2 regions of the uncultured Cloacibacillus sp. genome follow, and region 1 is predicted to be linked to the other one. Evidence: riboswitches for the same ligand, from Rfam matches in the RefSeq annotation. Region 1 holds a riboswitch; the other holds the start of a gene.

What was found. Region 1 has a riboswitch for cobalamin ahead of nikB (nickel ABC transporter permease). Riboswitches for the same ligand answer to the same signal wherever they lie in the genome.
Region 2: another riboswitch for cobalamin. It lies ahead of ABGT66_RS02090 (sirohydrochlorin cobaltochelatase); the one in region 1 lies ahead of nikB (nickel ABC transporter permease).

Annotation. Positions count from the first base shown of each region.
Region 1 covers NZ_CAWUXW010000005.1:43,948-59,140, forward strand. The annotation lists gene ABGT66_RS11435 (hypothetical protein) at 1-275, opposite strand, end outside; gene ABGT66_RS11440 (YadA-like family protein) at 546-1,532, shown strand; gene ABGT66_RS11445 (anaerobic ribonucleoside-triphosphate reductase activating protein) at 2,148-2,834, opposite strand; gene nrdD (anaerobic ribonucleoside-triphosphate reductase) at 2,848-4,968, opposite strand; gene nrdR (transcriptional regulator NrdR) at 4,961-5,437, opposite strand; cobalamin riboswitch at 5,592-5,727, shown strand; gene nikB (nickel ABC transporter permease) at 5,830-6,774, shown strand; gene nikC (nickel transporter permease) at 6,781-7,611, shown strand; gene ABGT66_RS11470 (ABC transporter substrate-binding protein) at 7,671-9,260, shown strand; gene ABGT66_RS11475 (ABC transporter ATP-binding protein) at 9,279-10,073, shown strand; gene ABGT66_RS11480 (ABC transporter ATP-binding protein) at 10,066-11,043, shown strand; gene ABGT66_RS11485 (M14 family metallopeptidase) at 11,097-12,047, shown strand; gene ABGT66_RS11490 (transporter substrate-binding domain-containing protein) at 12,084-12,821, shown strand; gene ABGT66_RS11495 (transporter substrate-binding domain-containing protein) at 13,094-13,831, shown strand; gene ABGT66_RS11500 (D-serine ammonia-lyase) at 13,908-15,193, opposite strand, start outside.
Region 2 covers NZ_CAWUXW010000001.1:460,130-475,322, forward strand. The annotation lists gene ABGT66_RS02075 (ABC transporter substrate-binding protein) at 1-520, opposite strand, end outside; gene ABGT66_RS02080 (ABC transporter ATP-binding protein) at 493-1,269, opposite strand; gene ABGT66_RS02085 (iron ABC transporter permease) at 1,266-2,288, opposite strand; gene ABGT66_RS02090 (sirohydrochlorin cobaltochelatase) at 2,292-3,176, opposite strand; cobalamin riboswitch at 3,351-3,529, opposite strand; gene ABGT66_RS02095 (MATE family efflux transporter) at 3,658-5,001, opposite strand; gene ABGT66_RS02100 (alpha/beta hydrolase) at 5,492-6,556, opposite strand; gene ABGT66_RS02105 (carboxymuconolactone decarboxylase family protein) at 6,922-7,629, opposite strand; gene ABGT66_RS02110 (cupin domain-containing protein) at 7,681-8,175, opposite strand; gene ABGT66_RS02115 (MerR family transcriptional regulator) at 8,426-8,800, opposite strand; gene ABGT66_RS02120 (response regulator transcription factor) at 8,993-9,751, shown strand; gene ABGT66_RS02125 (hypothetical protein) at 9,756-10,076, shown strand; gene ABGT66_RS02130 (HAMP domain-containing sensor histidine kinase) at 10,080-11,507, shown strand; gene ABGT66_RS02135 (flavodoxin) at 11,641-12,204, shown strand; gene ABGT66_RS02140 (flavodoxin family protein) at 12,249-12,887, shown strand; gene ABGT66_RS02145 (alpha/beta fold hydrolase) at 12,934-13,995, shown strand; gene ABGT66_RS02150 (hypothetical protein) at 14,156-14,458, shown strand; gene ABGT66_RS02155 (Lrp/AsnC family transcriptional regulator) at 14,521-15,000, opposite strand; gene ABGT66_RS02160 (DUF6485 family protein) at 15,157-15,193, shown strand, end outside.

The sequences.
Region 1 (15,193 bases):
ACTTTTGATTTTATCAGCTCGATAATGAGTTCTTTTTTAGTCATAGACTCATAATCTGAGATGTCCGGTCGGCTTTCGGAAGGCTTGTAAACATAGCAGCCTGTGTTATTCCCCGAGGATTTAGGCGGCAGACTGTTGGAATCACGATACATGCGCATGTAGTCCCTTGCAGTGTCGTCGCTGATGCCGTAGGCTTCCGCAGCCTCATAACGGCTCATTGTACCTTCATAAACCTTTCGCCCTATCTCAAGACGTTCTTCCTTCGTGTACCGCATGGCAGGCCTCCTGTACATATAAGCACTATGCTTATGACTCAAGATATGATTGTCATGTACCGAGAACAATTATATCTTGTCCCATTTCTACCCCCTGCGTGTACAGGATTAGTTTAGCAGTGCATTTTTTTTTTTTTTTTCTCCGCGCTCTCCGAGGGCTGGACGTTCAACCCGACCGACGATTCTCAGCAGTCCGGCGGCGCGGGAGCAGGCGACGGCGCCGGAGCTCCTCCGGCAGCTTCGACGATCAAGCCCGGCGACAGCCTGACGGTGAACGCGGGCGACGATATCAATATCACGCAGAACGGCGACAAGGATTACACAATCGGCGTAGACCCGAGCCTGCGCGAGGAAATCGAGGAGGGCTACACCGCCGCCGACTCTGCGCTGAGAACCGAGATAACCGAAGCCTACCAGCAAGCCGACTCTGCGCTGAAGGCCGATATCGACAAAAACTCCGAGACGATTGGTGAAATCGGCTCCGTCCTCGGCGGCGCGGAGAACGGGTATAAGAAGCCAACGTTCGACACGGTGACGGCGAACGATATAAACGTCGGCAAGGTCAATATTTCCGGCTCGGGCATCAGCATGGGCGGCGCGGACATCACGACCGGCGGCGGCAATATCGATATGGGCGGCGGCAGGATAACGAACGTCACGGGCGGCGCGATTGCGCAGGGAAGCACGGACGCCGTGAACGGCGGTCAGCTGTGGGACGCCTACAACCGCATGGGGACGATGATGGAGAACAATATCTATCGCGAGATGGACGACCTGCGCGAGGATGTGAATGTGGTCGGTGCGCACGCGGCGGCGCTGTCGGGGCTTCACCCGATCGACTATAACCCCTATGAGCCGACGACGCTTTCCGCCGCGATAGGCACGTACCGCGACGAGTACGCGGTAGCTGTCGGCGTTTTCCACTACGCGAAGGAGAACGTGATGTTCAACTTGGGCGCGTCGCTCTGCTCGGACGGAGACATCATGGGCCGCGCGGGCGTGAGCTTCACGGTCGGCAAATCGCCGGACAAGCCGAAGGTCGCCGGAACGATGAACGGCCTGCGCAATCAGGTGATCGCTATGCAGGCGAAGCTCGACGAGCTCGAAGCGCGCGACAAGCAGAGCAAAGCCGAGCAGGCGAAGCTGGCCGACGAAAACAGGCAGAATAGAGAAATAATCAAGAAGAACGCGGAGATAATGAAACAGAACGAAAAACTCATCCGCGAGCTGACGAAGAAGCTCGAAGCGCAGAAATAGCGCACGCGCGAAGTGCGGAAGCGGCGAAAAGCCCTTCCGCACTCTTCGAATTTTCCAATTTTTCCACAAAGCCGCGCCCTTAAGGGGCGCGTGAGTTGAAACGCTTATGTTACGTTTAAGGCGCAGAAGCCAATCCCAGCGCCCCGTGCAGCGCGCGGATTGAAGCGCTTATGTGCGGCGGCGGAACAGCAAAGCCAGAGCGCGATGACGCAAGCTCCGGCTCTGTTTTGTTTACGAAAGGTGAGAAACGGCCCATATATTATAGCGGTTTATTGTCGTTTAACTAAAAAATAAAAACAATAAATTTTGTCACTCCGCGCTTCGACGCAATGCGCCGTTCGCGTAAGCGGACATTTCAAATTTCTTTAGCGCATTGCTAGTATCGGCGGCGCTTTCGCCAATGGACGCGGAGTCCAGAGACTCAAACTCCCGAAACCTAACGAATTAAAGCCCCTGGATGCCGCGTCAGGCGCGGCATGACGAGATGCTTTGCGTATCCTTCATATAGTAAAACAACTATAACTTTACAAGAAAAACGACATAGCTTGTCGTCCCGCGCTTGACGCGGTGCGACGGGCAGCGGACGTTTTCTCAAATAGTTGAATAACCGCGCGTTTACCCTCTCACAACCACGCCAGGCAGCAGTTCGCGCAGGTATTCGGCTTTTGCGGCTTCGGCGGTTAGGAATTTTTCGTCTAGGCAGTTGTTGGGCTTGAAGCACTGGACGAACCACGGCTCGCCGCGCAGGGCTTCGCGCAGCGCGAGGAGGTCTTCGCGCGTGTGCAGCGCGGGGACGTAGGTGGTGCGGAATTCGTATGAGGGCGCGCGGCTTTTGATGATTTCCACCGAAGCGCGGATTTTTTCGACGTTTACGCGCGTTCCGGTCAGCCGTTCGTAGGATGCGGCGTCGAGAGGGGCTTTGACGTCCATCGCTATGTGCTCGACGAGTCCTTCGTTCAGCAGCTTTTCTATAACTTCGGGGCGCGAGCCGTTTGTGTCGAGCTTTACGGGGAGGCCGAGCGCGGTTATCGCGCGCGCGAGCGCCGGCAGGCCGGGCTGCAATGTCGGCTCGCCGCCGCTTATCACCACGCCGTCGAGGAAGGCTGCGCGCCTTTTGATGTCGGCTAAGATTTGCGCGAGGCCGAGAGGTTCGCCGCGGCCGAGCGCGAGCTCGCCGTTGTGGCACCACGGGCAGCGGAAGTTGCAGCCTAGGCAGAATATCACGGCGCAGATGTGCGCCTCCCAGTCTAAAAAAGAGGCGGGGAGGTATCCCCCCGCCGCGAAGTCTATGTTTTTTTCCATGATTTGCGCCGCGTTATTTCGGTGCGCCGACGGGCGTGCGCGCGCGGTCTTTGAGCTCGCCGCGCTTTCCGGCGTTCCACGAGGATATGCGCGTGAAGTATCCCGTGACGCGCGTGATGCCGTCGACGTCCTCCGAGCCGCAGAGCTCGCAGTGGTCGTGCAGGCCGCGTTCCATGTGGCTGCATTCGTTGCATATCGTGAACTCGGGGCTGAATGCTACCTGCGCGTTCTCCGAGTGTCTGAAGGTCTTTATTACGAAGGAGGCGAGCGCCTTCGGGTCGGGCTTGTGCTCGCCCATCCAGACGTGCGTTATTGCTCCGGCCTTTATCATCGGGTGCAGCTCGCCCTCGCGCACGACCTTGTCTATCGGGTCCTGCGCGAGCCTGTAGTTGAGGTGCGTGCTGTTCGTGTAGTATATCTCGCCGCTTTCGAGGTCGCCCTTGACGTATTTCTTCGCGACGTCGGGGTAGGCGCGGAGGTCGAGCTTCGCGAAGCGCAGCGCTGTACTCTCGGCGGGCGTCTGTTCGAGGACGATTTTGAGGCCGAGCCGCTCGGAGAGCTGCTGGCACTTGAGGTCCATGTACTGTATGACGGCGCGGCCGAGCGTCGCGGCTTCCTCGCTTTCGTGGAGCTGGCTGCCGGTCATCGCCTGCACCATCTCGTTGAGGCCGAGGATGCCTATGAGGTGGCTCGCCTTGCGCATGCGCAGGTAGGGCTCGTCGTCGTGCGAGACGCAGAGCGCCGCAAGCGGCCCTTTCTCCCCGAGGTCGAGTATGCTCTTTATGAAGGCGCGCTTCTGAAGGTGCGCTTTCGCGGCGAGCTCCATTTCCTCGTCGATTATGTCGAAGAGCAGCTCGTCGTCGCCCGCGGCGCGGTACGCGGCGCGCGGCAGGTTGAGAGTGACGTTCTGGAGCGCGCAGTAGCGCATCTTCCACGGGTGCTTGGCTTCGTCAAGATCCTCCGGCGTCAGCTCGAAGGAAAGGCGGCAGCACTCGGAGAGCTTCGCGACGCCTCCGCGGTCGAAGACGAAATATGTGTTCCCCTTCTCGGACGAGAGCGTGCAGGCGAGATTCAGGAACTCTTCCCAGCCCTCTTCCTTGAAGAAATAGTCCGTGATGTGAAGCAGCGGCTTCGGGAAGAAGAAGGGCTGCCCGCGGCTGTCTCCGCTCATGTAGACGTCGAACAGAGCGCGCAGGAACATCTTCGATTCCGGCGCGTAGTCGGCGTAGGTCTTGCCGGTGAATTTCCCGCCCGGCCCTATCGCGGGCACGTCGCGGAAGTGGTTCGGAATTTCGTAATAGAGGTTGATGTCGGTGAAGGCGACCTGTCCGCCGCGTCCGCCCGCGAGCTGGTTGAACTCGAATATCAGCTGCTGCGCGAGCTGGCGGTACTGTTCGTAGCTCCAGCCGACCGTGTAGGGCGCGAAGAACATGTTTACGGCGTCCCAGCCGATCGCACCCGCAAAGTGGTTCTGGAGCACGGAGGTCATCTTAAGCATGTGCGCGAGCAGCACGTCGGCGTGCTTCGCGGGGTTTGAGACGCTCGTTATCGAGGGGATGTTGAGGCCGTAGCGCGCGGGGTATGCGACGCTCTGTCCGGAGCAATAGGGGCGGTTGACCATGCCGAGGTCGTGCAGGTGGATGTCGCCCTTTAGGTGTGCGTCGGCGACGTCGCGCGAGAACACCTTCGTCAGCGCGTATTCCTTGAGCACCATCTCCGCTATCGAGAGGTTTATCGACTCGGGGTTGTGGCTCGTGTTGCTGTTTTCCTTGTTCTTGTTGAACATCATCGTCTCGAGGTCGTGGACGGGAAGCCCTATGCGCGAGTGGTCGGCGAGCTTCGCATCGAGGCCGCGCTGGAAGAGCTTGACGTTGACCATTTCGCGGATTATCGAGGTCGTCACCTTCGTGCGCCCGTATTTGAGCAGATCTTCCTCGACCTCAAGCGCGATGCTCTCGGCCGTCGCGGGGTCGGTGCCCGCCTCGACCATCAGCGCGTCGCGGATGCGGCTCGCGTCCCACGGCGAGCGCTCCTCCTGCGCAAGCGCGTCTACCATCAGCGCGAGGTCGGTCGATTCGCCGTTCCCCGCGAAGAGCTGCTCCTGCCGTCCGAATGTCTGTATTTCCTTATCCATTGCGGTGTGCCTCCTTGTCTTCCAAAAGCCGCGCTATCTCGTGCGTGAAGTTTGATACGTCCGTGAATTCCCTGTAAACCGAAGCGAATCGCACGTATGCGACCTTGTTTATCTTTTTCAGTTCGTCCGAGGCCATCTCGCCGAGCTGCGTCGTCGGCACCTCGCCCTGCCCCGTCGCGCGGATTTCTTCTTCTATGCGCGCCGCCGCCGCTTCGAGCGTCTCGAGCGTGACGGGGAGCTTCTCGCAGGCGTGCTGGAAGCCGCGTATGAGCTTCTCGCGGTCGAAGGCCTCGCGCCGCCCGTCCTTCTTCACGACCCAGAGGAAGCTCTTCTCCTCAAGCCGCTCGTAGGTCGTAAAGCGGTTCTGGCACTCGGGGCATTCGCGCCGCCTGCGGTTGACGCGCCCTTCGTCGGCGCTCCGCGTCTCTATCACTCTGGTCTCCGGCGCTCCGCACACGGGACATCTCATCTTTGAACCCTCCATACACTATATGCAGACTGCTAAGTGATTATAACACTATATACAGTGTTGTAAATAGCATGGCGCAGCCCACAGATGAAATTTAAGTTAATCAAAACTGCGTACTTGCAATTTTTTCACAGTCGGTATTATAATCCAAACAACGAAAATTTGACCGCGAGGTGCTCTCTTCGGAGAGTTAAATCAGGGAATGCGGTGAGATTCCGCAGCTGTCACGCAACTGTGATGCTTCCGTCGTGATGCTAAGCCAGAGCGCAGCCCCGCCGGTATGCAGCGTATTTTTTCCGCGAGTGACGGAAGGTATGTAGCGCATCGTCGTGACGTGTCCCTTTCCGTGTTTTGCGGAAAGGGATTTTATTGTTATACGGAGATGATGCGTAGTGTCAAAGAAGCAGCTTTTGTACCGTCTCGGGCAGATCGTTCTCGTCCTGCTCGGAATCAGCTTCATCACCTTCGCGCTGGTGATGCTCTCACCAGGAGACCCGGTGCGACAGATGATAGCGGGCAATGAAGACATTATCGTGAGCCAGCAGGAAATCGACGCGCTGCGCGCCGAGCTCGGCCTCGACAAGCCCTTCGTCTTCCAGTATCTCGACTGGCTGGGGCGCGCGCTCCGCGGCAACCTCGGCTTCTCCTACATGGTGAAGAAGCCCGTCGTCGAGGAGCTGATGCACAGCCTGCCGGCGACGGTGATACTTTCCCTCGCTTCGACTTTATTCATGCTTGCCGTCGCCGTCCCGCTCGGGATTTATTCGGCGGTTAAACGAAACAGCATCGCCGACTACATCGTGCGCGCGATGACCTTCGTCAGCATATCTATCCCGAATTTCTGGATGGGGCTCATGCTTCTGTGGATTTTCGGCCTCAAGCTGCGCTGGCTTCCGATAGTCGGAGGCTCGGTAAATTTACGGAATCTCGTGCTTCCGGCGCTGACGCTCGGAATCGTCATGGCGGCGAAGTACGCGCGCCAGGTGCGCGCCGCGGTGCTCGAAGAGCTTAACCAGGACTACGTAACGGGCGCGCGGGCGCGCGGCATGAGCGAGAGCCACATACTATGGAAAGAGGTCCTTCCGAACGCTATGCTGCCGCTCATCACTCTGCTCGGCCTGTCGTTCGGCAACCTGCTCGGCGGCGCGGCGGTCGTCGAGATAGTATTCTCATGGCCCGGCCTCGGCTACCTCGCAGTACAGTCGATTATCTACCGCGACTTCCAGCTTGTGCAGGGCATAGTGCTCTGGATAGCGCTCATGTATATGATAATCAACCTCGTCATAGATATTTCATACAACAGGCTCGACCCACGTCTTAGAAAGGCAGGCAGGTAAATAAAAATGGAAAACCTCGTCAACGCTCTCAAAACGAACCGCGCCTTCGCCTTTGCGAGCGCGCTCGTGCTTCTGCTTATACTTCTGGCGCTCGCCGCGCCTCTTATCGCGCCCTACGACCCGCTCACCGCGGAGATGAAAAACGCCTATCTGCCGCCGTCCGGCGAACACCTCTTCGGCACGGACAAGCTCGGGCGCGACTGCTTCAGCCGCATACTTTACGGCGCGAGCTACTCGCTGTCGAGCGTCCTTCTGCTCGTCGCTGTCATCTTCGCCGTCGGCACGTCGCTCGGAGTGGCGGCGGGGTACTTCGGCGGCAAGACAGACACAGTGATTATGAGAATCTCCGACATGATGATCTCCTTCCCCGGAATGATACTCGCGATAGCCATCGCTGGCATCCTTGGCGGAAGCCTGATAAACGCCATCATTGCGCTGACTATCGTCTCGTGGACGAAGTACGCGCGCCTCGCGCGCAGCATGGTGCTCAAAATTAAAAAGCGCGACTTCGTGGAGGCCGCCGTAGTGAACGGAGGAAAGCCGCTGCATATACTCTCGCGGCATATCGTGCCGAACATTCTGCCTCTTATGGTAATCACCGCGGCTTCCGACATCGGCGCGATGATGATGGAGCTCGCGGGGCTTTCGTTCCTCGGCTTCGGCTCGCAGCCGCCCGCGCCCGAATGGGGGCTGATGCTCAACGAAGGACGCCAGCAGCTGCAGACCGCGCCGTGGCTGATGGTCTTCCCGGGGCTTGCGATTTTCGTCACCGTCGTAATTTTCAACCTTTGGGGAGACGCTCTGCGCGACGTGCTCGACCCGAGGCAGGAAGATTAAGCGCCTGCGCTTGACACAGGATTCAAAAAATTTTTCAAAAATATAAAGGAGAGGTAAAAATGAGCAAAGCGGTAAAAATAATCATAGCCGTCGCAGTAATAGCGGCGGCGGCCTTCGCCTTCATGAGCGGACAGAAAGGCGAAGAAGCGGGGACGACTGCGGCCTCGGGCGGCGGCACGCTGCGCTTCGGCGTTACGAACTTCGCGGACAGCCTTGAGACGACGGACAACTATTTCGGCTGGGTCGTCATGCGCTACGGCCTCGGCGAATGCCTCGTGAAGTTCGACAAGAAAATGAACGCCGTGCCGTGGCTCGCGAAGAGCTGGAAAATCAGCGACGACGGCCTGACGTGGACCTTCGTTATCGACGACCGCGCGACGTTCTCAAACGGCAAGAAGATGACCGCGATGGACGCGAAGAAGACGATTGAGCGCACCTTCGAGAAGGCCGCGCGCGCGAAGGCGATGTTCGAATACGACGAAATCCGCGCCGACGGGCAGACGCTTTACGTCAAGACGAAGCGCCCAGTGCCGACGCTGCCCGGAATGCTCGGCGACCCGCTTTTCATAATCATCGACACGGACGTGAAGGACCGCGACTACGCCAAGGAAGGGCCTATATGCACCGGGCCGTACATGGTTAAGGAATACAGCAAAGCCAAGGCCGTAATGGAGCGCAACCCGCACTACTGGGACGGCGAGGTTCCCTACGACGTAGTCGAGATACCGACGATAGACGACCCGAACACGCGCGCGATGGCGCTCCAGTCCGGCGAGATAGACATGGCGATCAACATCGCGCCAGGCGACCTTTCGCTCTTCTCCGACGAAAAGGCTTTCAACATCAGCTCTATAGCGTCGCTCCGCGACGTTCTCGCGCGGCTCAACAGTGCGGAGGGGCGTCCTCTGCATGACAAGCGCGTCCGTCAGGCGCTGCTCTCGGCTCTTGACCGTGAGACATATTGTAAGGTGCTGCTTAAAGGTACATTCGTTCCCGGCGGTCCTGCGATCCCTCCGTCGATGGATTACGGCTTCGACACTTTCAAAGATCCCAACAGCTACAATCCCGAGCGAGCGAAGCAGCTTCTCGCCGAGGCGGGCTGGAAGGACACGGACGGCGACGGCTACGTCGATAAGGACGGCAAACCCCTCGAACTTGAATTCATCTTCTACAGCGGACGCGCCGAGCTGCCGCTCTTCGCTGAGGCGACCCAGTCCGACGCTAAGAACGTGGGCATAAAGATAAACCTCAAGAACGTCGACTACAACGTCCTCGACGGCATCGGGGTACGCGGCGAATACGACCTGCTTATCTCGAATATCCTTGCGGCGCAGGCCGGAGACCCCGAGGTCTTCATCAACCAGTACTGGAAGACGAACGTAAACGGAAGCAACCCGCAGAACGGAAGCGGATACAGCAACGCGGAGTTCGACGCGCTGAGCGACCGGCTCGCAGTCGAGTTCGACCCCGCGAAGCGCCGCGAGCTCGTCATCAAGATGCAGCAGATACTGCTCGACGACGCGGCGACGATAATCTTCGGCCACCCCGAGACGAACATGGTAAGCAGCAAGGCCGTCGCCAACGCCGAGATTCTGCCATGCGACTACTACTGGCTCACGAAAGAGATAAAGCCCGCTGCGGCGAAGTAGCGGAAGGGCAGGAGCAAAATGCTTCTTGAAGTGAAGAACCTGACGGTCAGCTACGGCTCGAAGCCGACGGTGAAGGAAGCGGACATTTCGCTCGACGCGGGCGAGATACTCTCTATCGTCGGCGAGAGCGGCAGCGGAAAAACGACTGTGATACGCGCCGTCATGGGCTGCCTTCCGGGCAACGGGCGCGTGACCGGCGGCTCCGTCGTTTTCGACGGGCGCGACCTGCTCGCGAACACGGCGGAAGAATGGCGCGCGCTCTGCGGGCGCGGGATGTCGATGATCTTTCAGGACAGCGGCAACATGATAAATCCGATACGCCGCGTCGGCGAGCAGTTCGTCGACTACATACGCGCGCACGAGCCGAAAAGCTCCGCAGAAGAAGCCGTCAAAAGGGCCGAGGCGATGCTCGGCAGCGTCAACCTGCCCAACCACGACAACATAATGAAGCTTTACCCGTTCGAGCTTTCGGGCGGAATGCGCCAGCGCGTCGGTATAGCTATGGCGATGACCTTCGGCCCGAAGCTGCTGCTCGCGGACGAGCCGACGAGCGCGCTCGACGTGACGACCCAGGCGCAGATAGTACGCCAAATAGTAGATGTCCGCAACAAATACAACGCCGCTGTCATCATCGTGACCCACAATCTCGGCGTCGCCTCGTATATGTCGAACAAGATAATGGTTATGAAGAATGGTGAAGTCGTCGAGAGCGGCCCGCGCGAGCAGATAATATATTCTCCGCGCCACGAATACACCAAGCAGCTGCTCTCGGCGGTCCCCGTGATAGGAGGCAGGCAGTACGGCGATGAATAATCAGACTGCTGTACGCGCGCCGGAAAGGCGCGTCGTGATGGACATAAAGAACCTTACGAAAAAGTTCACGCTGGAGGACGGCAAATACGTGACCGCCTGCGACGACATAAATCTGCGCGCCTACGAAGGTGAGACGCTCGGCGTCATAGGCGAAAGCGGATGCGGCAAAAGCACGCTGGTGCGCACGATTTTGCAGATTCACCCCGCTACATCGGGCGAGGTGTTCTTTGAGGGGAAAGACATACTCAAGACAAAAGGCGAGGAACGCCGAGAGAACAGACGAAAAATACAGATGATCTTTCAAGACCCGACGGCCGCCTTCGACCCTAAGATGAAGGTCAAGGATATACTCTGCGAGCCTCTGCTTAACTTCGGCCTGATAAAAAAGAGCGAAATTGGCGAAAAGGCGAGGGAGCTGCTGCGCATGGTCGAGCTTCCGGAAGATTTCGCCGAACGCTATCCGCACAGCATGAGCGGCGGACAACGCCAGCGCCTCGGCATAGCGCGCGCCCTCTCTCTCGAACCGAAAATCGTCGTCTGCGACGAAGCAACCTCGGCGCTCGACGTCTCCGTACAGGAGAAGGTCTGCCGCCTGCTCGTCAAACTCCAGAAGGAACGCGGCATAACCTACATATTTATATGCCACGACATCGGCCTCGTAGACCTCATGTGCGACAGCATAGCGGTCATGTACCTCGGCAACATCATGGAAGTCATAGAGCACGGGCGCATATCGGAGAAGGCGCGCCATCCTTATTCCAAAGCTCTGATGCGCGCCATATTCAAGGTCGATTTCCGCCGCGGCGAAAAAGTCCAGCCGCTCGAAGGCGAAATACCCAGCCCGCGCGACCTGCCCTCCGGCTGCCCCTTCCACAGCCGCTGCCCCGAATGCGCGGAGATATGCGCAAAAGAGAAACCTGCGCTGAAAGAGAAGGAACCGGGGCACTGGACGGCGTGCCACTTCGCATGACGCAGGGCTCGCGGCGCTAAGAAAGTGAGATGAATTTTATGCGAAACGACACAATGTCAATATGCGGCGTAACGGCGGGACGCGGCGAAACCGCGCGCGGATTCGCCGTCGTTCCGGGAAGCGGCGTGAAAATCCCGTTGGTGCTCGTAAACGGCGAACGGCCCGGCCCGTCGCTGCTGCTCACCGCGGGGATACACGGCGCAGAATATCCCGGGATAGCCGCGCTTTCAGAGCTTGGACAGGAGCTCGACGCGCGCGAAATCGCGGGCGCGGTTATAATGCTCTATCCAGTTAACTTACAGGGATTTTGGAAACGCTGCGACTTCATCGTGCCTGATGACGAAAAGAACCTCAACCGAGTGTTCCCGGGCTCGCCGCGCGGCACGCTCGCGGAGCGGACGGCCTACATGATGATAAGCGAGTTCTTCCCCGCGGCTGATTTCTACGCTGATCTGCACAGCGGAGACCTTCATGAGAATCTGTGCCCGCACGTCTATTATCCGGGACAGCCGGACGAGACTGTCGAGTCGAAGTCTAAAAAGATGGCGCTTACGCTCGACATGAAATACATGGTCCGCTCGCTCGCCTCGGGGGGCGCATACAACTACGCCGCGTCGACGGGACTTCCGTCCATTCTCGTCGAGCGCGGTTGCATGGGGCTCTGCCCGCGCTTCGACGTAGAGGCTTACAAAAAAGACCTTTTACGCCTGATGCACGGGCTCGGCATGACGGAAAACGAACCCGAGCCGCAGCAGTTCGTGCCGAAAGACATGAGAAACATGAAATATCTTGAGGCTCCGCGCAGCGGCTGCTGGCTTGAGGAGGCGGAATGCGGCGCAGTCATAAAAAAAGGCGAGCCGCTCGGACGGCTGCGCGGCTTCTTCGGCGAGGACGAGACTGTATTCTCCGCGGAATATACCGGAGTTCTCCTTTATTCGTGCAGCGCGTTCGCTGCGCCAGAGGGCGTCGTGCTTGCCGCATACGGCGTGCCGGACGCGGAATAATCTCCTTTGAGACATGAAACGGAGGAATACTTATAAATGAAGAAATTTTTTGCGGCGGCCGCGGCTGCGCTCATGATTTTTGCGGCCTGCGGCGCAGAGGCCGCTCTCCTGCGCGTCGGGACAGACGCCGACTTTCAGCCCTACGAGTATTACCAGAAGGAGAGCGGAACGTACACAGGCTTTGACGTAGAGCTTATCACAGCTCTTGCCCGGCTGATGGGATACGACGGGGTTGAGTTTGTGACGGTGCCGTTCGGCGAGATACTGGACGGGCTGAACGAAGGCAGATACGACGCGGCGATAGCGGCTATCATCGTGACTGCCGAGCGCCGCCGCGCCGCAGATTTCACGCTGCCCTACGCAGAAGACCGTACCGTGACGCTGGCGGCGACTGGGAGCGCCGCGCCAGTAGGCAAAAACATGAAAACCGTCGCGGAAAAAGATACGGTGCATATGACATTCGCCCGCCAGAACTACGCGAAGCAGGGCGAGATAATCGGAGCCGACGGCGTCGAGCAGGCGGTCGAGATGCTCTTCGCGGGAAAAGCGGGACGCGCGGTGACCTCGAAGCTCTCCGCCGGATACCTAATCGCCAACGTCTACGGAGGGCGGCTCGTAATCACGTCGGAGGACGTCGCGGCTAAGCCGCTCGCGATTGCGGTGCGCAAGGGGAACTCGGAGCTGCTGGATAAGCTCAACGAAGCGCTCGCGCGCTATAAAAACAGCTCGGATTACGAACGGCTGTACAGGACATATTTCGGCACAGGTGAATAACATCGCCGCGCCGTACCACACAGGAGGCGGAGCGTCCGTTTGTGGCGCTCCGCCTTTCGTATGCCGCGCTTCTTCAAAATCAGAGTGAACGCCGAAGCGTCGCGCGCAATTTACCGAAATATGAAGAAGCTCTATTCACAGCGGAGTGTTTTGGAGTTATACTGTGCTCTTAGCGTGCGCTCGCCGCGCCGAAAGAAAAAAATATATTTAGAAATATGCGGGCGAAGATAATAAAACCGGAACGCCGGTATAAAACGGAGGAGATTTACAAGATGAAGAGATTTTTTGCAGCCATTGCCGCGGCGCTTACGCTTTTCGCCGCGGGGGGAGCCGAGGCGGCGGCGCTGCGCGTCGGCACTGACGCCGACTTCCAGCCCTACGAGTATTATCGGGAGGGCGACGGGGCCTTCACGGGCTTCGACGTCGAGTTGATGGAGGAGCTTGCGAAGCTCATGGGCTACGACGGAGTGGAGTTCGTTGAGGTTTCCTTCCACGATCTGCTCGGCGGCCTCAACGAGGACAAATACGACGCGGCGATAGCGGCGCTCATCGTGACCGCGGAGCGCCGCCACGAGGCGGATTTCTCCGTCCCCTACGCCGAGGACCGCACGGTGACCGTGACCGTCACGGGACGCGCCGCGCCCGTCGGCAAGAATATGAAGACCGTCACCGAGAAGGGCACGACGCACATGGTTTTCGCGCAGCAGAACTACGCGCAGCAGGGCGAGATAATCGTGGCCGACAACATCAAGCAGGCGGTAGACCTTCTCTTCGCCGGCAAGGCGGGACGCGCGGTGACGTCGAAGCTCTCCGCGCGCTACCTTATTGAGAACGTCTACGACGGCCGCCTCGTCATCACCTCGGAGGACGGCGTCGCGCAGCCGCTCGCGATAGCGGTGCGCAAGGGCAACGCGAAGCTGCTCGACAAAATCAACGACGCGCTCGCGCGCTACAAGGAGAGCGGAGCTTACGGCAAGCTCTACGCAAAGTATTTCGGAGCGGATAAATAACCACTCTTCCGCGCAAAACGGACGGCGGAGCGCCCAAGCGGCGCCCCGCCGTTTTTTCATGCCTTTTTCCGCGGATTTACGCGAGACGCGTCGCGATATATTCCTTCCTTATTTCTTCGGGCACGAGGCGGCCTCCGGTCGCCCACGCTATGTGGGCGGCGTTTTTCATCTTCTCGGCGAGGCCGTGCGCTTCTATATATTCGCGCCATTCTTCGCTGCGTCCGAGAAGCGCCGGGCCTTCGAAGGCCGCGCAGGAGCCCGGCTCGATGAAGGCGTTTTCCGTCTCGAGCAGGTCGCGCATATATTCGTATAGCTTCGCGTCGCGCAGCGTGAAGCCGCCAGAGAGCAGCGGCTCCATGACGCGGCCGACGAAGCCCGATGCGCGCCCGACCGCGAGGCCGTCTGCGTGGGTCAGGCCGGTCAGGCCGACGTCCTTGACCGCTATGCCGTTGTGCAGGCCGCTCGCCATGCCGAGCACCATGCAGGGGGCCTGCGTAGGCTCTATGAAGAAGCAGTGGACCGCGTCGCCGAACATCTGCTTCAGCCCAAACGCCACGCCGCCCGGCGCGCCGCCGACTCCGCAGGGCAGGTAGACGAAGAGCGGATGCTCCGCGTCCGGCGCAACGCCGAGCGCTTTAAGCTGCGGGACGAGACGCTTCGCCGCGACCGCGTAGCCGAGGAAGAGGTTCTTCGAGTTCTCGTCGTCCACAAAATAGCTCTTCGGGTCGGCGTCTGACTGCGCGCGCCCCTGCTTGACCGCCTCGCTGTAGTCCGTGTCGTACTCGATGACCTTGACGCCGTGGCTGCGCAGCAGCGCCTTCTTCCAGGCGCGCGCGTCGGCGGACATGTGGACGACGGCGTTGTAGCCGACGGCGGCGCTCATTATGCCGATGCTGAGGCCGAGGTTGCCGGTCGAGCCGACCTGCATCGTGTACTGCGAGAAGAATTTCCGCGCCTCGTCCGACGCGAGCTTTTCATACGAATCGCCCTCGCGCAGCAGGCCGTGCTCTAGCGCGAGCTCCTCCGTGTGCTTGAGCACCTCGTAGATGCCGCCGCGCGCCTTTATCGAGCCCGCTATCGGAAGGTCGCCGTCCATCTTGACGAAGAGACGGCCTTCGATTTTCGCGCCGTACTTCTCATTGAGCCGCTCCTTCATCGCCGCGGCCTCGCGCAGCTCGGATTCGATTATCCCGCCGGCCTCCGCCGTTTCGGGGAATTTCTTCATTATGAACGGAGCGAAGCGCGCGAGCCGCGCCTCCGCGTCGTCTACGTCCGCCATAGAAAGCGGCAGGCCTCCGCGCGCCGTCTCGAAGCTCGCGAGCTTCGAGTTGAGCCAGAGTATTTCGCGCTCTTCGGCGAGCG
Region 2 (15,193 bases), on a different contig from region 1:
GCGACGTAGCTTCGACGAAGACGAGCGGCCTGCGCCCGCGCGAGGATTTCTCCGCCGCGGCGCGGATTTCGGCGCGCGCCTTCGCAAGCGCCGCGACCGCTGCGTCGGGCGAAGTTCCCGCGAGCTCCGCTATCTTGCGCAGATATTGCTCGAAGCCATCCCACGTTGGCGGGTCTATGACCTCGACGCGCACGCCCGCGCGTTCGAGCACTTTCTTCAGTTCGGGGTTCTGGCTGTCCGCGAGCGTGCGCGTCAGCACGAGGTCGGGGCGCAGCGCGAGCAGAGCCTCCGGCCCCGCCTTCATCGAAAAGCGCGGAACGCCGGGAAGAAGGCCCTCGTTGTCGTTCTCCGATATGCCGACGAGCTTCGCGCCCGCGCCGAGCGCGACGACGTTGTCCGTGTGGCCCGGGTAGAGCGAGACGATGCGCGCGTAATTTTCCGCGCGCGCGGGAATGGCGGCGAGCGCCGCGAATATGAGGGCGGAGGCGAAGATCAGAAGCCTTGCGCGGAAGGGTGCCATGCGCGTCCTCCTTCCTCCGACGTGTATTTTTTGAATTCTATGCCGTAGAGCGGGCCGAGCACTTTTTCGTCGAGCTCCGAGGCCGCACCCTGCGAGGCGAGCGCGCCGCCGCGCAGCGCGATGTAGCGGTCGGAGAAGGGTATCGCGGCGTTCAGGTCGTGCGCCGCGACGACGACGGTTTTGCCGTGCGCCGCGAGCTCGCGGAGAATGGAAAAAATCCGCACGGACTGGCTCGGGTCGAGCGCCGAGGTCGGCTCGTCGAGCAGGAATATATCGGGGTCCTGCGCAAGCGCGACGGCGATATAGACGCGCTGCTGCTCGCCGCCCGAAAGCTCCGAGGCGCGGCGGAAGAGCAGGTGCGAGACGCCCGCGCGCCCGGCCGCGTCGAGCACCGCCGCGTCGTCTTCGGCGTTCAGCTTCGAGAAGAGGCCGCAGTAGGGCAGGCGGCCCATAGCGATTACTTCGTAGACTGTGAAGGGCGACGAAATTTTCGTCTGCTGCGGCACGAAGCCGACCGCGCGCCCAAATTCCGCGCGCGACATGGAGCGCAGCTCGCGCCCCTCGAGCTCCGCGCTGCCGCGGTAGCCGACGACGCCGCCGAGAAGCTTCAGCAGCGTGCTCTTGCCGCTGCCGTTCGGCCCGATGAGCGCCGTCAGAGCGCCGCGCTCGACGCTCGCGGAAAATCCGCTCAGTATGTCCTTGCCGCCGTAGCCGCAGGAGACGGAGTCGAGCACGAAAGCGCCGCTCACGCCGCGCGCCTCCTTCCCGCGAGTATCCAGCAGAAGAACGGCCCGCCGATGAGCGCAGTTATCACGCCGACGGGAAGCTCGCCCATCCTCTGCGCGAGGCCGTCCGCCGCCGAGAGCAGCAGAGCGCCGCCGAGGAAGCTGAATACGAGCAGCGGGCGGCTCGCCGGGCCGATGAGCGTGCGCAGCAGGTGCGGCACGACGAGGCCGACGAAGCCGATGATTCCGAAGCAGCTGACCGCGAGCGCGGTCGCAATCGAAGCGAAGAACAAAAGCGTGCGGCGCAGCTTCCGCTCGTCGACGCCGAGCAACTCGCCGCGCCCTTCGCCGAGCGAGACGGCGTCGAGCTGCCGCCCGTAAACAAAGGCAGGGACGAAGACGAAGGCCGCGCCCGCCCACGCCATGAGCGCCGACGAGGGCGACGCGCCCGAGAGGCTGCCCATGAGCCAGAGCACGATGGCGCCGAGCTTGTCGTCGGCGATAGCTTTAAGGAAGGTCACGCCGGCCGAGAGCACGGCGTTCGTAATTATTCCGGCGAGCACGATGTAGGCCCCGCCGCCTCCGCTGCGCCACGCGATTACGCCGACGAGCCAGAGCGCGAAGAGCGCGCCCGCGAAGGCCGCGGGCGTGACGGCGAACGAGCCGAAGAAAAATCCGAGCGCGCCGCCGAAGGCCGCGCCCGAGGCTATGCCGAGGGTGTAGGGCTCGGCGAGCGGGTTTGCGAGCAAGCCCTGAAGCACTACGCCCGAGACCGCGAGCAGTCCGCCCGTCCCCGCCGCGGCGAGGAATCTCGGCAGCCGCACGGAGCGGACGACTAGAGCCTCGGGCGAAGACAAGTCCTCACCCGAGAGGAACGGAGAGATGAGCTCCGCGACGCGCGCGAGCGGGATAGCCCACTCGCCCTGCGTGATGCGCCACACCGCGGTGAGCGCGAGCAGCGAAAGCAGGACGAGCGCGAGCTTCGTCCGCTTCCCCGCCGTCTCTTTACGGTATTCCAGCAGATCGCGCGCGGAGCCTTCCATAGTTTATTTCATCATGTCCTTTATCTTCGCGACGAAGAGCTCCGCCATGTTCGGGTCCTCGCCGAGGCCGACGAGCTTCGTCGAGATGTTCTTGAAGCCCGCGGCCTTGAGCACGTTTATCCACGATTCGTCGTCGTCCGCGCCGGCGAGGTCGTTGTTCGCGTGGTCGCCCGCGACTATCATGAAGGGCGAAAGCACGAGCGCCTTCGGCTTCTCTCTCTTGAGACCCGCGATGACGTTGTCGATAGTCGGAGCCGCCTCGACGGTGCCGACGAAGAAGCGCCCCGGAGCCGCAGCGTCGAGCGAAAGCTGAAGCTGCGCATAGAGCGCGTTCGCGATATGCTCCGGCGTGCCGTGGCCCATGAGGACTATCGCCGTGCCCTTCTGCGCGAGCTCCTTGTCGAAGCGCTTGACTAGAATCTGCGCCATCACGTCGCAGTCCTTCACCGTCGCGAGGTAGGGCTGCCCGAGCTTAAGCTCCTTGAAGCCGTACTTGCCGCGTATCTGCGCGAAGCCGTTTACGAGGCTCGCTATATCGTCGTACTCCTCGCCCGGGATTATGTGCATCGGCATGACGCAGACGTGCGTGAAGCCCTCGTCGTTCATCTGCGCGAGCGCCTCGGCGGGCGTCGGGATTACGACGTTCTGCTCGCGCGCCAGCTTCCTGCGGATGATGTTCGACGTGTAGGCGACGCGCACCTCAGTGTCGGGGAACGCGGCCTTCGCGGAATCGACGAGGTTGTCTATCGCCTTCTTCGCCTCCGGCATCGACGTGCCGAACGAGGCTATCAGTATGCCGCGCTTGTCCTCCTTCGGCTTCGCCTCGGAAGCGAGCGCCGTTCCCGCAATCATTGCAGAGACCAATAACATCAGTGTGAGTGCAAACATTTTCTTCATCGCGTGGTTCTTCCTTTCCGCGCCGTCCTCGCGGCGCCTCGGTCAAAATTTCAGGCCCGACCAACAAAAAAAGACCCGGCGTATTCGTCCGCCGCGTCTCGCACCTTTTGCAGCTCTCAGGCCGTTTCTCTTAAAGCTGCAAAGGCGTTCGTCCGCGCAAACTTTCCCCCTTCCCCTCCCGGCGTCAGGTTTCCTGGCTCCCCTTCGTCCTCCGCCGCGCCTTCCCGACATTGTCAGTGGCATCTCGCGGCTTCGTCAGAGTTACAGTAGCGGGACTGCTCCGGCATCGAACCGGATTCCCTTGCGCCGAAAGCGAATATTCAACTGTCCTTCGATTATATTACAGCCCCGTAAAAAAAAGAAGACGAGCCCGCGCGGCACGTAAACGAAAAAAGCGCGCGGCGCGGCGTCTGTGCCGCAGCCGCGCGTTTTTACGCGTGCAAAAAATCCGCAAAAAACGGCGAAACGCGCCTTAGAGGAACGCGCGGCCGTCCGCGAGCCGCTTCGCACGGCGCAGCCAGACCGGCGCGAGGAAGGCGAGCGCGCCCATCCACGCGAGCGGCGTCGCGAAGCATATCCCAGCGTAGCCGAAGAAGCGCGCGAGCACGAAGGCCGCCGTCACGCGCATCACGAGCTCCGAGACGCAGGCCGCGAACGGCGTGCGCGCGTCGTCCATGCTCTGGAGCGCGGAGCGGTAGATGCAGAGCAGGCCGAGCAGAGGATAGAACGGAACGACGACGAAGAGATAGCCGTAGGCCGCCGCGTTGACCGCCGCCGTAGCGTCGTCGATGAAGAGCGGCACGACGTAAGCGCGCCCCAAAAGCATAATCGCGCCCATAATTACGTTCGCAATCTCAAGCTGCACCAGCGAGGCGCGCACGCCCGCCTTTATGCGCCCGCCGAGCCCCGCGCCGTAATTCTGCGCGACGTAGCCCGCTATCGCGACGCCGAAAGCGCCGTTGACGAGCACCGAAAGCTGGTCCACCTTCGTAGCCGCCGTGAAGCCCGCGACCGTCTCCGCGCCGAGGCCGTTGACCGCCGTCTGCATCGCGAGCAGCCCGACGCACATCACCGACATCTGAAAGCCCATCGGGAACGCGAGCCGCAGGTGGTTCTTGAAGAGCAGCGGCGACCTGTGCCAGTCGTTGCCGAGCACGCGCAGCTCGCGGAAATTCCGCGCGCCGTAGAGCGCGCAGAGCGCCGCCGAGACGAGCTGCGAAAGCACCGTCGCCCACGCCGCGCCCGCGACGCCCATGCCGAGCGGCACGATGAAGATAATGTCGAGCGCGATGTTCAGGAACGACGAAAATATAAGGAAGTAAAGCGGCGTCCTGCTGTCGCCGAGCGCGCGCAGAACGTTCGAAACGAGGTTGTAGGCGACCGTCGCGCCCGTGCCGAGCATGACGGCGAACATATAATCGTAGGCCATCCCGTAAATTTCGGGCGGCGTGTCCATCCATCGGATGATCGGATGAGCAGCGAGACAGCCGAAAAGCGTCAGCACGACGGTGAAAACGAGCGACAGCAGCGCCGAGGCCGCAATCGACCGCCGCACGCCCACCTCGCTGCGCGCGCCGAAGCGCTGCCCGATGCAGATGCCGAAGCCGCCCGTCAGCCCCTGCACGAAGCAGAGTATGAAATAGATGAAAGTCCCAGTCGAGCCGACCGCCGCTAGCGCCTCCGCGCCCATCGTGCGCCCGACGATGACCGTATCCGCGAGCGTGTAAAAAAGCTGAAACAAGTTGCCGCCGATAATCGGCAGCGTAAAGGCGAAGACCGTCCGCGCCGGACTCCCCGCCGTCAAATCCTTAACCATAGCGACGCGCCTCCAAAGTTCCCCGCGCGCCGCGCGAACGCCGCGCGCTTTCGAGAACGCATATTCTAGTACCAAGCGGCGGAAATTCAAGAGCCTTTTGTAAATTCATCGTAAAGAGCGCGAAGCAAGGAAAAGCGCGAAGCTTCACGCCGCGCGCCATAAGCCGGCGAAAACGCCGCCGCGTTATGCCGCGCACATGAAACCGACGGCGGCGGGCGTGCGTTTGCCCTGCGGCGCAGACGCAGCGCCGCGCGCGTGAATTTGACGCGCGCGATGTCACGTTTACGCGACATCCGCCGCGCGATGGCGCGAGCGTCAAACCGTCGCGCGGCACGCAAAAGCAACCGCCGCGCCCTTAAATTACGGACGCGGCGGTTGTTTTACGCAGAGGCGATTTTTTAGTTTTCGTGCGTTTGAGGAAAAGTGATTTTTTCAGTTTCCCTTCGTTCGGCGGAAAATGATTTTTTCACTTTTCCGCGCGCGGCGGCTCTTACAGATGTTTGCCGAAGAACTCCTTGAGCTTCGCGACTTCGAGGTCTACGTACTCGGGGACGTGGTAGGTGCTGATGTGCGTCGCGCCGGGGACGAGGTAGAGCTCTTTGTCGTTCGTGCCGGTCGCTTTGGCAAAGGCGTCGAGCGTCATGTAGAGCGAGTCGGCTTTCTCTCCGGCCATCATGAGCAGAGGCGCGTCGATGAGCTTTATCTGGTCGGTCGCGTCCCAGCTCATCAGCTCCATGAGGCTCGCGGTCGTGTAGCGGAAGGTCGAGTTCGGATGGCGGTGCGTCCTGCCGTAGTAGACCATGCCCTCGCGGTAGAGGTCGGTCGGGATTTTCGCTATCGCTTCGTCGGTGAGCGCGTCGAAGTCGACTTCGCCGGAGTAGCTCATCTTGCCCTGAAGCTCCGCGGCGCGCGCGTCTGAGGCGGCCTTCATACGTTCGTTTACAGTGTTCGCCAGCGAGCTCATGTATCCCTCGCGGCGCACGAGGCCGCTGTTGAACATGCTTAGCGTCGCGACTGCCTTGAAGCGCTTGTCGGATTTCGCGGCGTTCAGCGTGTAGCCGCCGCCTCCGCATATTCCGAGGACACCGAGGCGGTCAGCGTCTACGCCGGGATACGAAGAGAGGTAGTCGGCCATGCCGTGGATGTCTTCGGTGCGGTAGAAGGGCACGTCCTTGCTGCGCGGTTCGCCGCCGCTCGCGCCCTGGAAGGCCGCGTCGGCCGCTATCGTCACGTAGCCGAGCTCCGCCAAGCGCTGCGCGAAGAGGCCCGCGACCTGTTCCTTTACGCCACCGTTGGGGTGGGCGACTGCGACGGCGGGATATTTTTTCGATTTGTCGTAGCCCGCGGGCGTGTAGACGTTGGCGGCGATTTTAATTCCGTTCAGCTCGTAGCTGACGGGGTGGATGTTGACCTTGCCCGCTTCGTTTTTCGTTATCGCGCCGCGATAGACGAGGCCGAAGGGATTTTTCGCCTGTTCCGCCGCGTGCGCCTGATGGGCGAAAGCCGTTGCCGTTACCGCCGCTGCCGCGGCGAGCGCCATTACTGTCATGTTCATGTTTTTCTCTCCTTTGAGATTGTTTTCGGGGGTCCGGCGCGCTTTCGCGCCTCCCTCTCGTTTACGTGGGCATTGTACGGCGCGCGCCTTACGGCGGTATGACGCGAGCGAGGCGTAATGTTGCGCTTCGGCGGCGCACTCTTGCGGATTGTTGCAAAGCTGTAAAATTTCCAGCGAGGCGTGGAGAGCGTGCGAAAGCGGCGAATGGCGCGGCTGTTCCGCGTCGTTTTGCGGACGCGGCGGCGCGCGCCTCGGCTCGCCGTCGTTTCCTTAATTTCACGCGCGCGGCGTAAACACGCGAAAGCGCGGGGCTTTTTCGCTCCGCGCCATCGCGTTTGGGTATATGGGAAATTTTAGGAGAAGTCTTATTTTCTCGCGGCGAGCGCCTCTTTCAGCGCCTGCTCAGCCGCCGCGCCCTCGGCTTCGCCGACTTCGGCTTTAAGCGTGCGCGCGAGGTCTTCCATCTGCGCGGGCGTCACGCCGGTGTTGAGCGTGTTGCCGGTGTGCGAGCGCAGCTGCGCCCCGGCTCCGCTTATCGCAGAGAGCGCGGAGACTGTCGCTATTTCGCGCTCCTGCCACGTGAGTACGCCGCGCTCGAAGATGTCGGCGAAGAGATGCTCTTTGAGGAACATGTCGATGCCCGGCGCGAAGGCGGCGTTCGCGGCCTTGTAGCTGCGGCCGACGAGCTTGTCTCGGTTTTCAGCGCCGATTTTGTCTCTGTCCGCGTCGCGCGGAAGTATCTTCGGTTTCTCGCCTCTCGGATCTTTTATGCCCGCTTCGGCGCGTTCGCCCACCAGCGCCATGAAGCCGTTTATAGCGTTCAGGCTGCGCGGGAAGCCGCAGTAGGCGTACATCTGTATGAGGACTTCGTTTATCTCGTTGACGGTCAGCCCCGCGGCCAGCCCTTTTTCAAGCGCGGTCCTGAGCTTCGGCATGTCGCCCTTCGCTGTGAAGGCCGCTATCGGAGCTATGGCGCGCTGTTTGGGGGACAGCTCCTTCGCCTCTTCCGCGAAAGCCGCGGGAGCGAACGCCAGCATGAGGGCGCAAATTGCAAACGCACATATTTTCGTCATTTTCGTTACCTCCGTAAAAGTTTTTATGTTGCGCGGACGCGCCGCGATTTTCTAATTGCCCGGATAATCTTCGCCGTTCGTTTTTTCCATCCACGTGCAGCTGCGTCCCTCTTCGTCGAGCGGCGCGAGCGCTATGTGCGTCACGCCGGAGTCTGGCGCCGCACCGTGCCAGTGCTTGACTCCGGCGGGAATCCACACCGCGTCGCCCTCGCGCATCTCCTGCGGCTCTTCGCCCCACTGGCGGACGAGGCCGCGGCCTTCGGTGATTATGAGCATCTGACCGCGCGGGTGCGTGTGCCAAGCCGTGCGCGCGCCCGGCTTGAACGTCACCTCGCCCGTGGAAACGCCTATCTCTTTGGCGGGGAAGTAGCCGCGCGATACGGCCTCTCCCGTGAAGTTCTCCGGCGAGGCCGGGCCGACGCGCTGCTCCGTTTCGCAGATTATCCGCACGTTCGACTCCGCCTCGGCGCAGAGCACGCTCCATAGGAATATTCCGAGCGCCGCGGCGACGACCGCAATGGTTATGACTTTGACTGTTTTCTTCATGTTCTGCCTCCATATATTTGGTGTATTTTTATAGACGATATTCTTTAAGACCCGCCGCGGTTCACCGCGGCGGATGAGGAGAGGAATTTCCGCCCTCCGAAGGCCGCGCCGGCGCGGAATCGGCGGCGCGGAGAGCTGCTTTTGAGGAAGTGTGCGCTTTCGTCATGAGCGTGCCTGTTGGGTTCTGTCTATCTCTATGGGCGGGGCCTTCGTCCGCCTCTTGCCGGGCTTCGCGCTTCGGCTATCCGGCCTACGCCGCGAGCGCAGCGCCCTTGGCCTGCGTGCCGCGGCAGTATTCCGCCGCGCGGGCGAGCAGCTTTAATTGATCTTTCAGCGCTTCGAGCTCGGCTTTCGCGCGCGCCGTCCGCTCCGCTATTATTTCGCCGCGTCTTTCGAGCGCCCGCTCTCCGCGCCCCGCGGCGATGAAGTCACGTATGCGCGCTATCGGGATGCCCATTTCGCGCAGCGCCCGTATCGTGCGGATATTAAACAAATCCTCCTCGGAGAATACGCGCCGTCCGACGCCGTCGCGCGCTAGGCCGGGAAGGAGCCCTTCCTTGTCGTAGTATCTGAGCGTGTGCTCCGAGAGCCCCGTGAGCTCCGCCGTTTTTTTCATCGTGTACATCGCAGTCCCTCCGCGTCGTCCGTTTTCGCCCTTCGGCGCTTAATACTCTATCGCGCGCGCCTTACGCCGTTATGACGCGCGCCGCGCGTAACCTTGCGTTTGTCCCGCGAACCTTGCGGTTTTGTAAGATTTCGTCGCTGGAGTATGGAGCAACGATATATTAGAATGAAGCAAAGATTGGGAGGCGCGGAGATGAGCGAGGAAAAGACGAAAATTCTCATAGTTGACGACGACGCGGAGCTGCGCGAGCTTATCGCTGAGACGCTCGCAAATTACGGCTACGCTTCGGAGAGCGCGAAGGACGGCGCGGAAATGTTCGCGGCGCTCGAACGCGGCGGATTTTCGCTCGTCCTGCTCGACATCATGATGCCGGGCGAGGACGGCCTCTCGCTCTGCCGCAGGCTGCGCGCACACGGGACGCGCTGGGCTTCGCTGCCGGTCATATTTCTTACGGCTTTGCAGGAGACGACGGACAAGGTCGTCGGCCTCGAAATCGGCGGCGACGACTACCTCGGCAAACCCTTTCAAGCGAGGGAGCTTATAGCACGCGTGCGCGCGCTGCTGCGGCGCGCTTCGATGAACGGCGCGCCGCAGCCGGAGCCTCCGCGCGCGGGGGAAAATTATCTGCTCGCCTTCGGGAACTGGAAGCTCAACGTGATGGCGCGCCATCTGATAGACGAGTCGGGCGTCGCCGTGCCGCTCTCGGCGGCGGAGTTCCGCCTTCTCATGCTGCTGCTGAAGCACCCGCAGCAGGTGGTGACGCGCGACATGATTATGGACTACCTCGCGGAACGCAGCCTGAACATCTACGACAGGAGCATCGACGCGCAGGTCAGCCGCCTCCGCGCGAAGCTGCGCGACAAGAACGCGAACCCGCCGCTGATACGCACGATGCGCGGCGACGGCTATATGCTCGCCTCGCCGGTGCGGCGCGAGGCGGCGTGGGAATAGCCGGATGCGGCTCGCCGCGCAGGCCGGTTTCGGCGTTTTCACATTCATAGCGGAGAATCCCGCGCTCACGGCACTCATATGCTGCGCGGCGCTCGTTCTGCTCTGCCGCGTCGACGGCGGGCCGCGCCCGCTTTTCGCCTTCGCCGCATACTGCGCGCTTGCGGCGGCGGTCTATCTGCCTGGCGTATATTTTGGGGGCATGGGCGGCCTCCTACTGCTCGCCTATACGCTCGCGCTCTTCCCCGTGATTTTCGGCGCGCTCTGGCGCTTCATGCCGCGCTTCGGAACGCGGCACGGAGAGCGCGATATAAAGGAAGTGGAATAGATTATGAAAGGCTTCATAAAATTCCTGCGGCTCGACTCGCTCTGCGGGCAGCTCGTTGCAATAGCGGTGCTGAGCCTCGCGGCGCTCCAGTGCGTCAACTACTACGCCGTCTACTCGATTCAGCAGTCCTACGCGGGCGAGTTCCTCGCCGTCGGCCACGACTACATCGCCTCGGTCTGTCAGGCGCTCGCGCACATGAGCGCGGCGGAACGCGGGGAGTACCTCGCCTCGCTCGACAGGTCGCGCGCCGCGCTGCACAAGCCGTTCCGCTTCCGCGCCGCCGAAGCGCCGGAGTGGGAGACGGAAACGGATTATTACAAATCCGTGCTGGCGCGCGAGGCCGTGACGAAAATCCTGACCGAGGCGGGCATTCCGCCGCGCGACGTTCGCGCGCGCGTGCTCTATCAGGACGCGCCCGAGGCCTCGTCGCCGAGGTACGCGGGCTACGTCTTCCCGATGATGCAGATGCTCGTGCAGGACGGCGGCGGCTCGTGGCTTGAGCTCGTTCAGCCGCTCTCGGTGACGGACAGGCGGCTGATATGGCGTCAGAGGATTTTCATAATGCTTGAGTCGCTGATATGCTCCGCCGCCGTCATCATGCTCATCGTGCGCGCGATGCTGCCGCTGAACAGGCTCGGCAAAGAGATAGAGCGCTTCGGCGCGACGCCGGAGACGGCCCAGCCGCTCGAAGAGCGCGGAAATTACGAAGTGCGCGAGGTGGCGCGCTCTTTCAACAAAATGCTCGCGCGAGTGCAGCGCAATCTGACGGAGCGCAACAACATGCTCGAAGCGATGGGCCACGACCTGCGCACGCCGCTCGCGCGCGTGCAGCTGCGCCTCGACAGCATAGAGCCGCCCGAGCTGCGCGAAAAATTCGCCGCGAACATAGAGGAGATACGCTCGATAGTCGAGCAGGGGCTCGAGCTCGCTCGCAGCCTGCGCACCTCGGAGAAGGCCGTGCCGATGGACGCGGCGGCCTTCGCCGCAAGCGTGGCCGACGACATGGCGGCGAACGGCGGGGCCGTGACGTTCGCGGAAGCCGCGGACTGCGGCGAGCCGCCTCTCGTCGCGGCGCGTCCGACATGTCTGCGCCGCGCCGTCGAAAACCTCGCGGGCAACGCGCTCAAGTACGCGGGCGGTGCGGAGCTCTCAGTCGAACGGCGCGGCGAAAGCGTGATAATCCGCGTCGAGGACCGCGGCCCGGGAATCCCGCCAGAGCTTCTCGAAAAGGTCTTCGAACCCTACTTCCGCGTAGAAGGCTCGCGCAGCCGCGGAACTGGCGGCACGGGCCTCGGCCTCACGATAGCGCGCAACATGGTGCTCCTCAACAACGGCTCCCTGACGCTCGAAAACCGCGAGGGCGGCGGCCTGCGCGCGGTGATAACCCTGCCCGCGCTAAAGATGGCGAAAATCGGAGAAATCCGAAGCTAGAGGCTTGTCTTAGACGACGCTCTAAGAATTAGCATAAATCAGGCGAAAGAACAAAACAGGAGCAATTCGGGAAAAGCGCACGGCGCTTGTCCGCTGTTGGCGCTTTGCCCGAAGAAAGGAGAACGAAATGAAAATGAGAAAAATTTCTGCGTTTACGGCTGCCGCCGCGATTTTCGCGGCGCTCGGATTTTCGGCGGAAGCGGCGCGCGCCGCGGAAGCTCCGCTCGCGGGAGACAAGAAAGCGCTCGTCGTCTACTTCTCAAAGACGGGCAACACGCAGGGCGTCGCGGAGACGGTCGCGAAGCTCACGGGCGCGGATATATTCCGCTTGGAAACCGTCGAGCCCTACCCCGACGACTACCACACGTCGACCGAGGTCGCAAAGCGCCAGCTTGAGGAAAACGCGCGCCCCGCGCTCAAAGCCGTGCCGCAGGATCTCGCGCGGTACGACGTGATATTCCTCGGCCACCCCGTCTGGTGGCACACCATACCGACGCCCGTCATGACCTTCCTCGAAGGCGCGAAGCTCGCGGGTAAAACGATAATCCCCTTCTGCACGCACGGCGGCGGAGGCGCGGACGAGAGCGCGGCGGCGATACGTAAGCTCGCTCCGAGCGCTGCGGTGCTCGACGATAAAGAGTTCTACGGAGGAGCGTCCGAGGAAGAAATAGCGGATTGGCTCGCGTCGCTGAAATAGCGGCTCGCGCGCAAAAATATAAAAATTTCGGGAGGAGTTATGCAATGAAGGTAATGCTCGTAAACGGAAGCCCGCACAAGAACGGGACGACAAACGCGGCGCTCGGCGTAATCGCGGAGCAGCTCGGCAAAGACGGGGTCGAGAGCGAAATTTTCTGGCCGGGCGCGAAGCCCATATCCGGCTGCATAGGCTGTATGGCCTGCGCGAAGCTCGGCAGGTGCGTCATTGAGGGAGACCGCGTCAACGAATTCGTCGAGCTCGCAGAGAAGGCGGACGGCTTCATCTTCGGCACGCCGACGCACTACGCGGCGGACGCGGGGCATATCACATCGTTCATGCACCGCGTCTTCTACTCCGACTTTATAGGCAGAAGCGGCTCCGCCGTGCGCCTCAAGCCAGCCGCGGCGGTCGCGGTCGCGCGCCGTGCGGGAGCGGTCCCCGCCTTCGACCAGCTCAACAGGATGTTCACGATATGCGAGATGCCCGTAGTCTCCTCGCGCTACTGGAACATAGCCTTCGGTCACAACGCCGAAGAACTTATGCAGGACGCGGAAGGGCTGTGGACTCTGCGCACGCTCGCGCGGAACATGGCCTTTTTCCTAATGTGCATCGAAGCGGGAAAGAAGCTCGGCGTGACGCCGCCAGAGCAGGAAGAGCCGGTCTTTACGAATTTTATACGCTGACGCAGAACGCGCGGAAGAAAGGAAGAATCAAGCTATGAATAAATTTTTGAAAAACGCATTCGCGGCGCTCGCGCTCGCGGCGGTTATCTGCGGCGCGGCGTTCGCAGCGGAGCCTCAGCCGATCGTGATACGCGAGCAGGGAGTATTCGCGGCGGGCGGAACGGTGAAACAGAATCCCGGCAAGTTCGACCCGTACAAATGGAACGCTGAAGGTCAGACGCTGCACGGCGACCACGCGCGGGTCTTCTACCAGATACCGGAAAACGCGAAGAAGCTGCCGCTTGTATTCCTTCACGGCGCGGGGCAGTCGATGGCGACGTGGCAGACGACGCCCGACGGACGCGAGGGCTTTCAGAACATCTTCCTGCGCCGCGGCTTCCCGGTATATCTTCTCGACCAGCCGAGACGCGGACAGGCGGGACGCTCGACCGTGGACATGGAGGTGAAGGCCGCGCCCGACGAGCAGCTTTTGTTCGGAATCTTCCGTTTGGGAATCTGGCCCGACTTCTTCCCGAACGCGCAGTTCTCGCGCGACCCCGCGGCGCTTGAGCAGTATTTCCGTCAGGCGACGCCGAACACCGGCCCTTACGACGCCGAGGTTATATCCGACGCGGTCTCCGCGGTTTTTGACAGAATAGGCGAGGGCGTGCTCGTAACGCACTCGCAGGGCGGCGGCCCGGGCTGGCGCACGGTTATGAAGAATCCGAAGGTTCGCGCGGTCGTAGCCTACGAGCCGGGCAGCGACTTCGTCTTCCCGAAGGGCGAGGCCCCGGCCCCGATGCCGAGCTCGGCTGGAACTCTCGCGCCCACTGAGGTCAAGCTTGAAGATTTTCTGAAGCTGACGAAAATTCCGATAATCGTCTACTACGGCGACAATATACCGGAAGAGCCGTCGGCGAACCCGGGACAGGATAACTGGCGCGTGCGCCTCGCTATGGCACGACTCTGGGCCGGTGCGGTGAACAAGCACGGCGGCGACGCGAAGCTCGTCCATCTGCCCGAGATAGGTGTGCGCGGCAACACACACTTCCCCTTCTCCGACCTCAACAACATCGAGATAGCGGACCTCATGTCGCAGTTCCTGCACGAAAAGTGGCTCGACAGGTAGAACTTACGAAAGCGGCGAAATCCGACGGGCCGCCCGCCGCGGCTCGCAGCGCGTCGCGCACTTATTGCGGCGCGCCGCGTTTTCCTATATATTGCGTCTGTTGGAGTGAGGAATTTACGCTCAGGCATATTGAAAAAGCCGAAAGAGGGGCGTTGTGCAGATGACGTATGTCGCTGTGGCGGGGCTGTTCATAGTTTATTTGATAACCGAATATCCTGCGCCGGCCTGCGCGGCGGGGGCGCTGGCGCTGTGGCTGCTCTGCCGCGCCGCAGGAAGTCTCGTCCCGGCCGCCGCCTTTGCGGTATACTGCGCTCTTACGGCGCTCGCATACGCCGCCGGCAGGGCGTTCTTCCACACGTCGTATCTCCCGGGTATGGGCGGGTTGGCGCCGCTCGGCGTTATGGTCGCCCTCTTCCCCGTCATATTCGGCGCGCTGTGGCTGTTGCTGCGCCGCCTGATGTGACGGCGCGCGCCGGAAAAAATCTGCCCGTTTTCGTACGCAGCGCGCCGTGGCGCGAATTTCCGCTACTCCGCGCCCTCCGCGGGGCGGATGCCGAGCTCGCGCTCCGCGGCTATCAGGTGCGAGCGGACGAAGCCGTAGGCGCGCAGCGATTCGAGGAAACCGCGCATCTCGTCCTTCGAGCGGAAGGCCGCCTCTATGAGAAAGTCCAGCTCACCGTAAATTTCCCAGAAGCGTATCACCTCGCGCGAATTTTCGAGCAGCGGCGCTAGCGTCGCGTTCGGCGTGCCGCTGAACTGCGCGTCGGGGTTGAACTTGAAGGTTATCATCACGTGCAGCGCGCGGCCGACGGCCTCGGCGTCAAGCTCCGCGCCACAGCGCGCAATCACGCCGCGCTCCTCCATGCGCAGCACGCGCTCGCGCGCCGCGGGGCGCGTCAGCCCGACCGCGCGCCCTATCTCCTGATATGTGACGCGCGCGTCCTTTTGCAGCAGCGCGAGGATTTTCCAGTCCGTCGCGTCGAGCTCGTCCCTTTTCAAAACCAACGTAAGCCGCCTCCGTTCATCGTGAAGTTCTAAGCGCGACGATACCTTACAAACGTAAGCGCGCGCTCGATAAAAAGATTCTATCCGATATTTCGCAAAATCGAAAACTCTGGGAAAATTACCTCAAACAGAGCCGGAAGGCATGGAGTGATGAAAATGTCCGAAATCGACGCTGAAACGAAAAAATCATGGA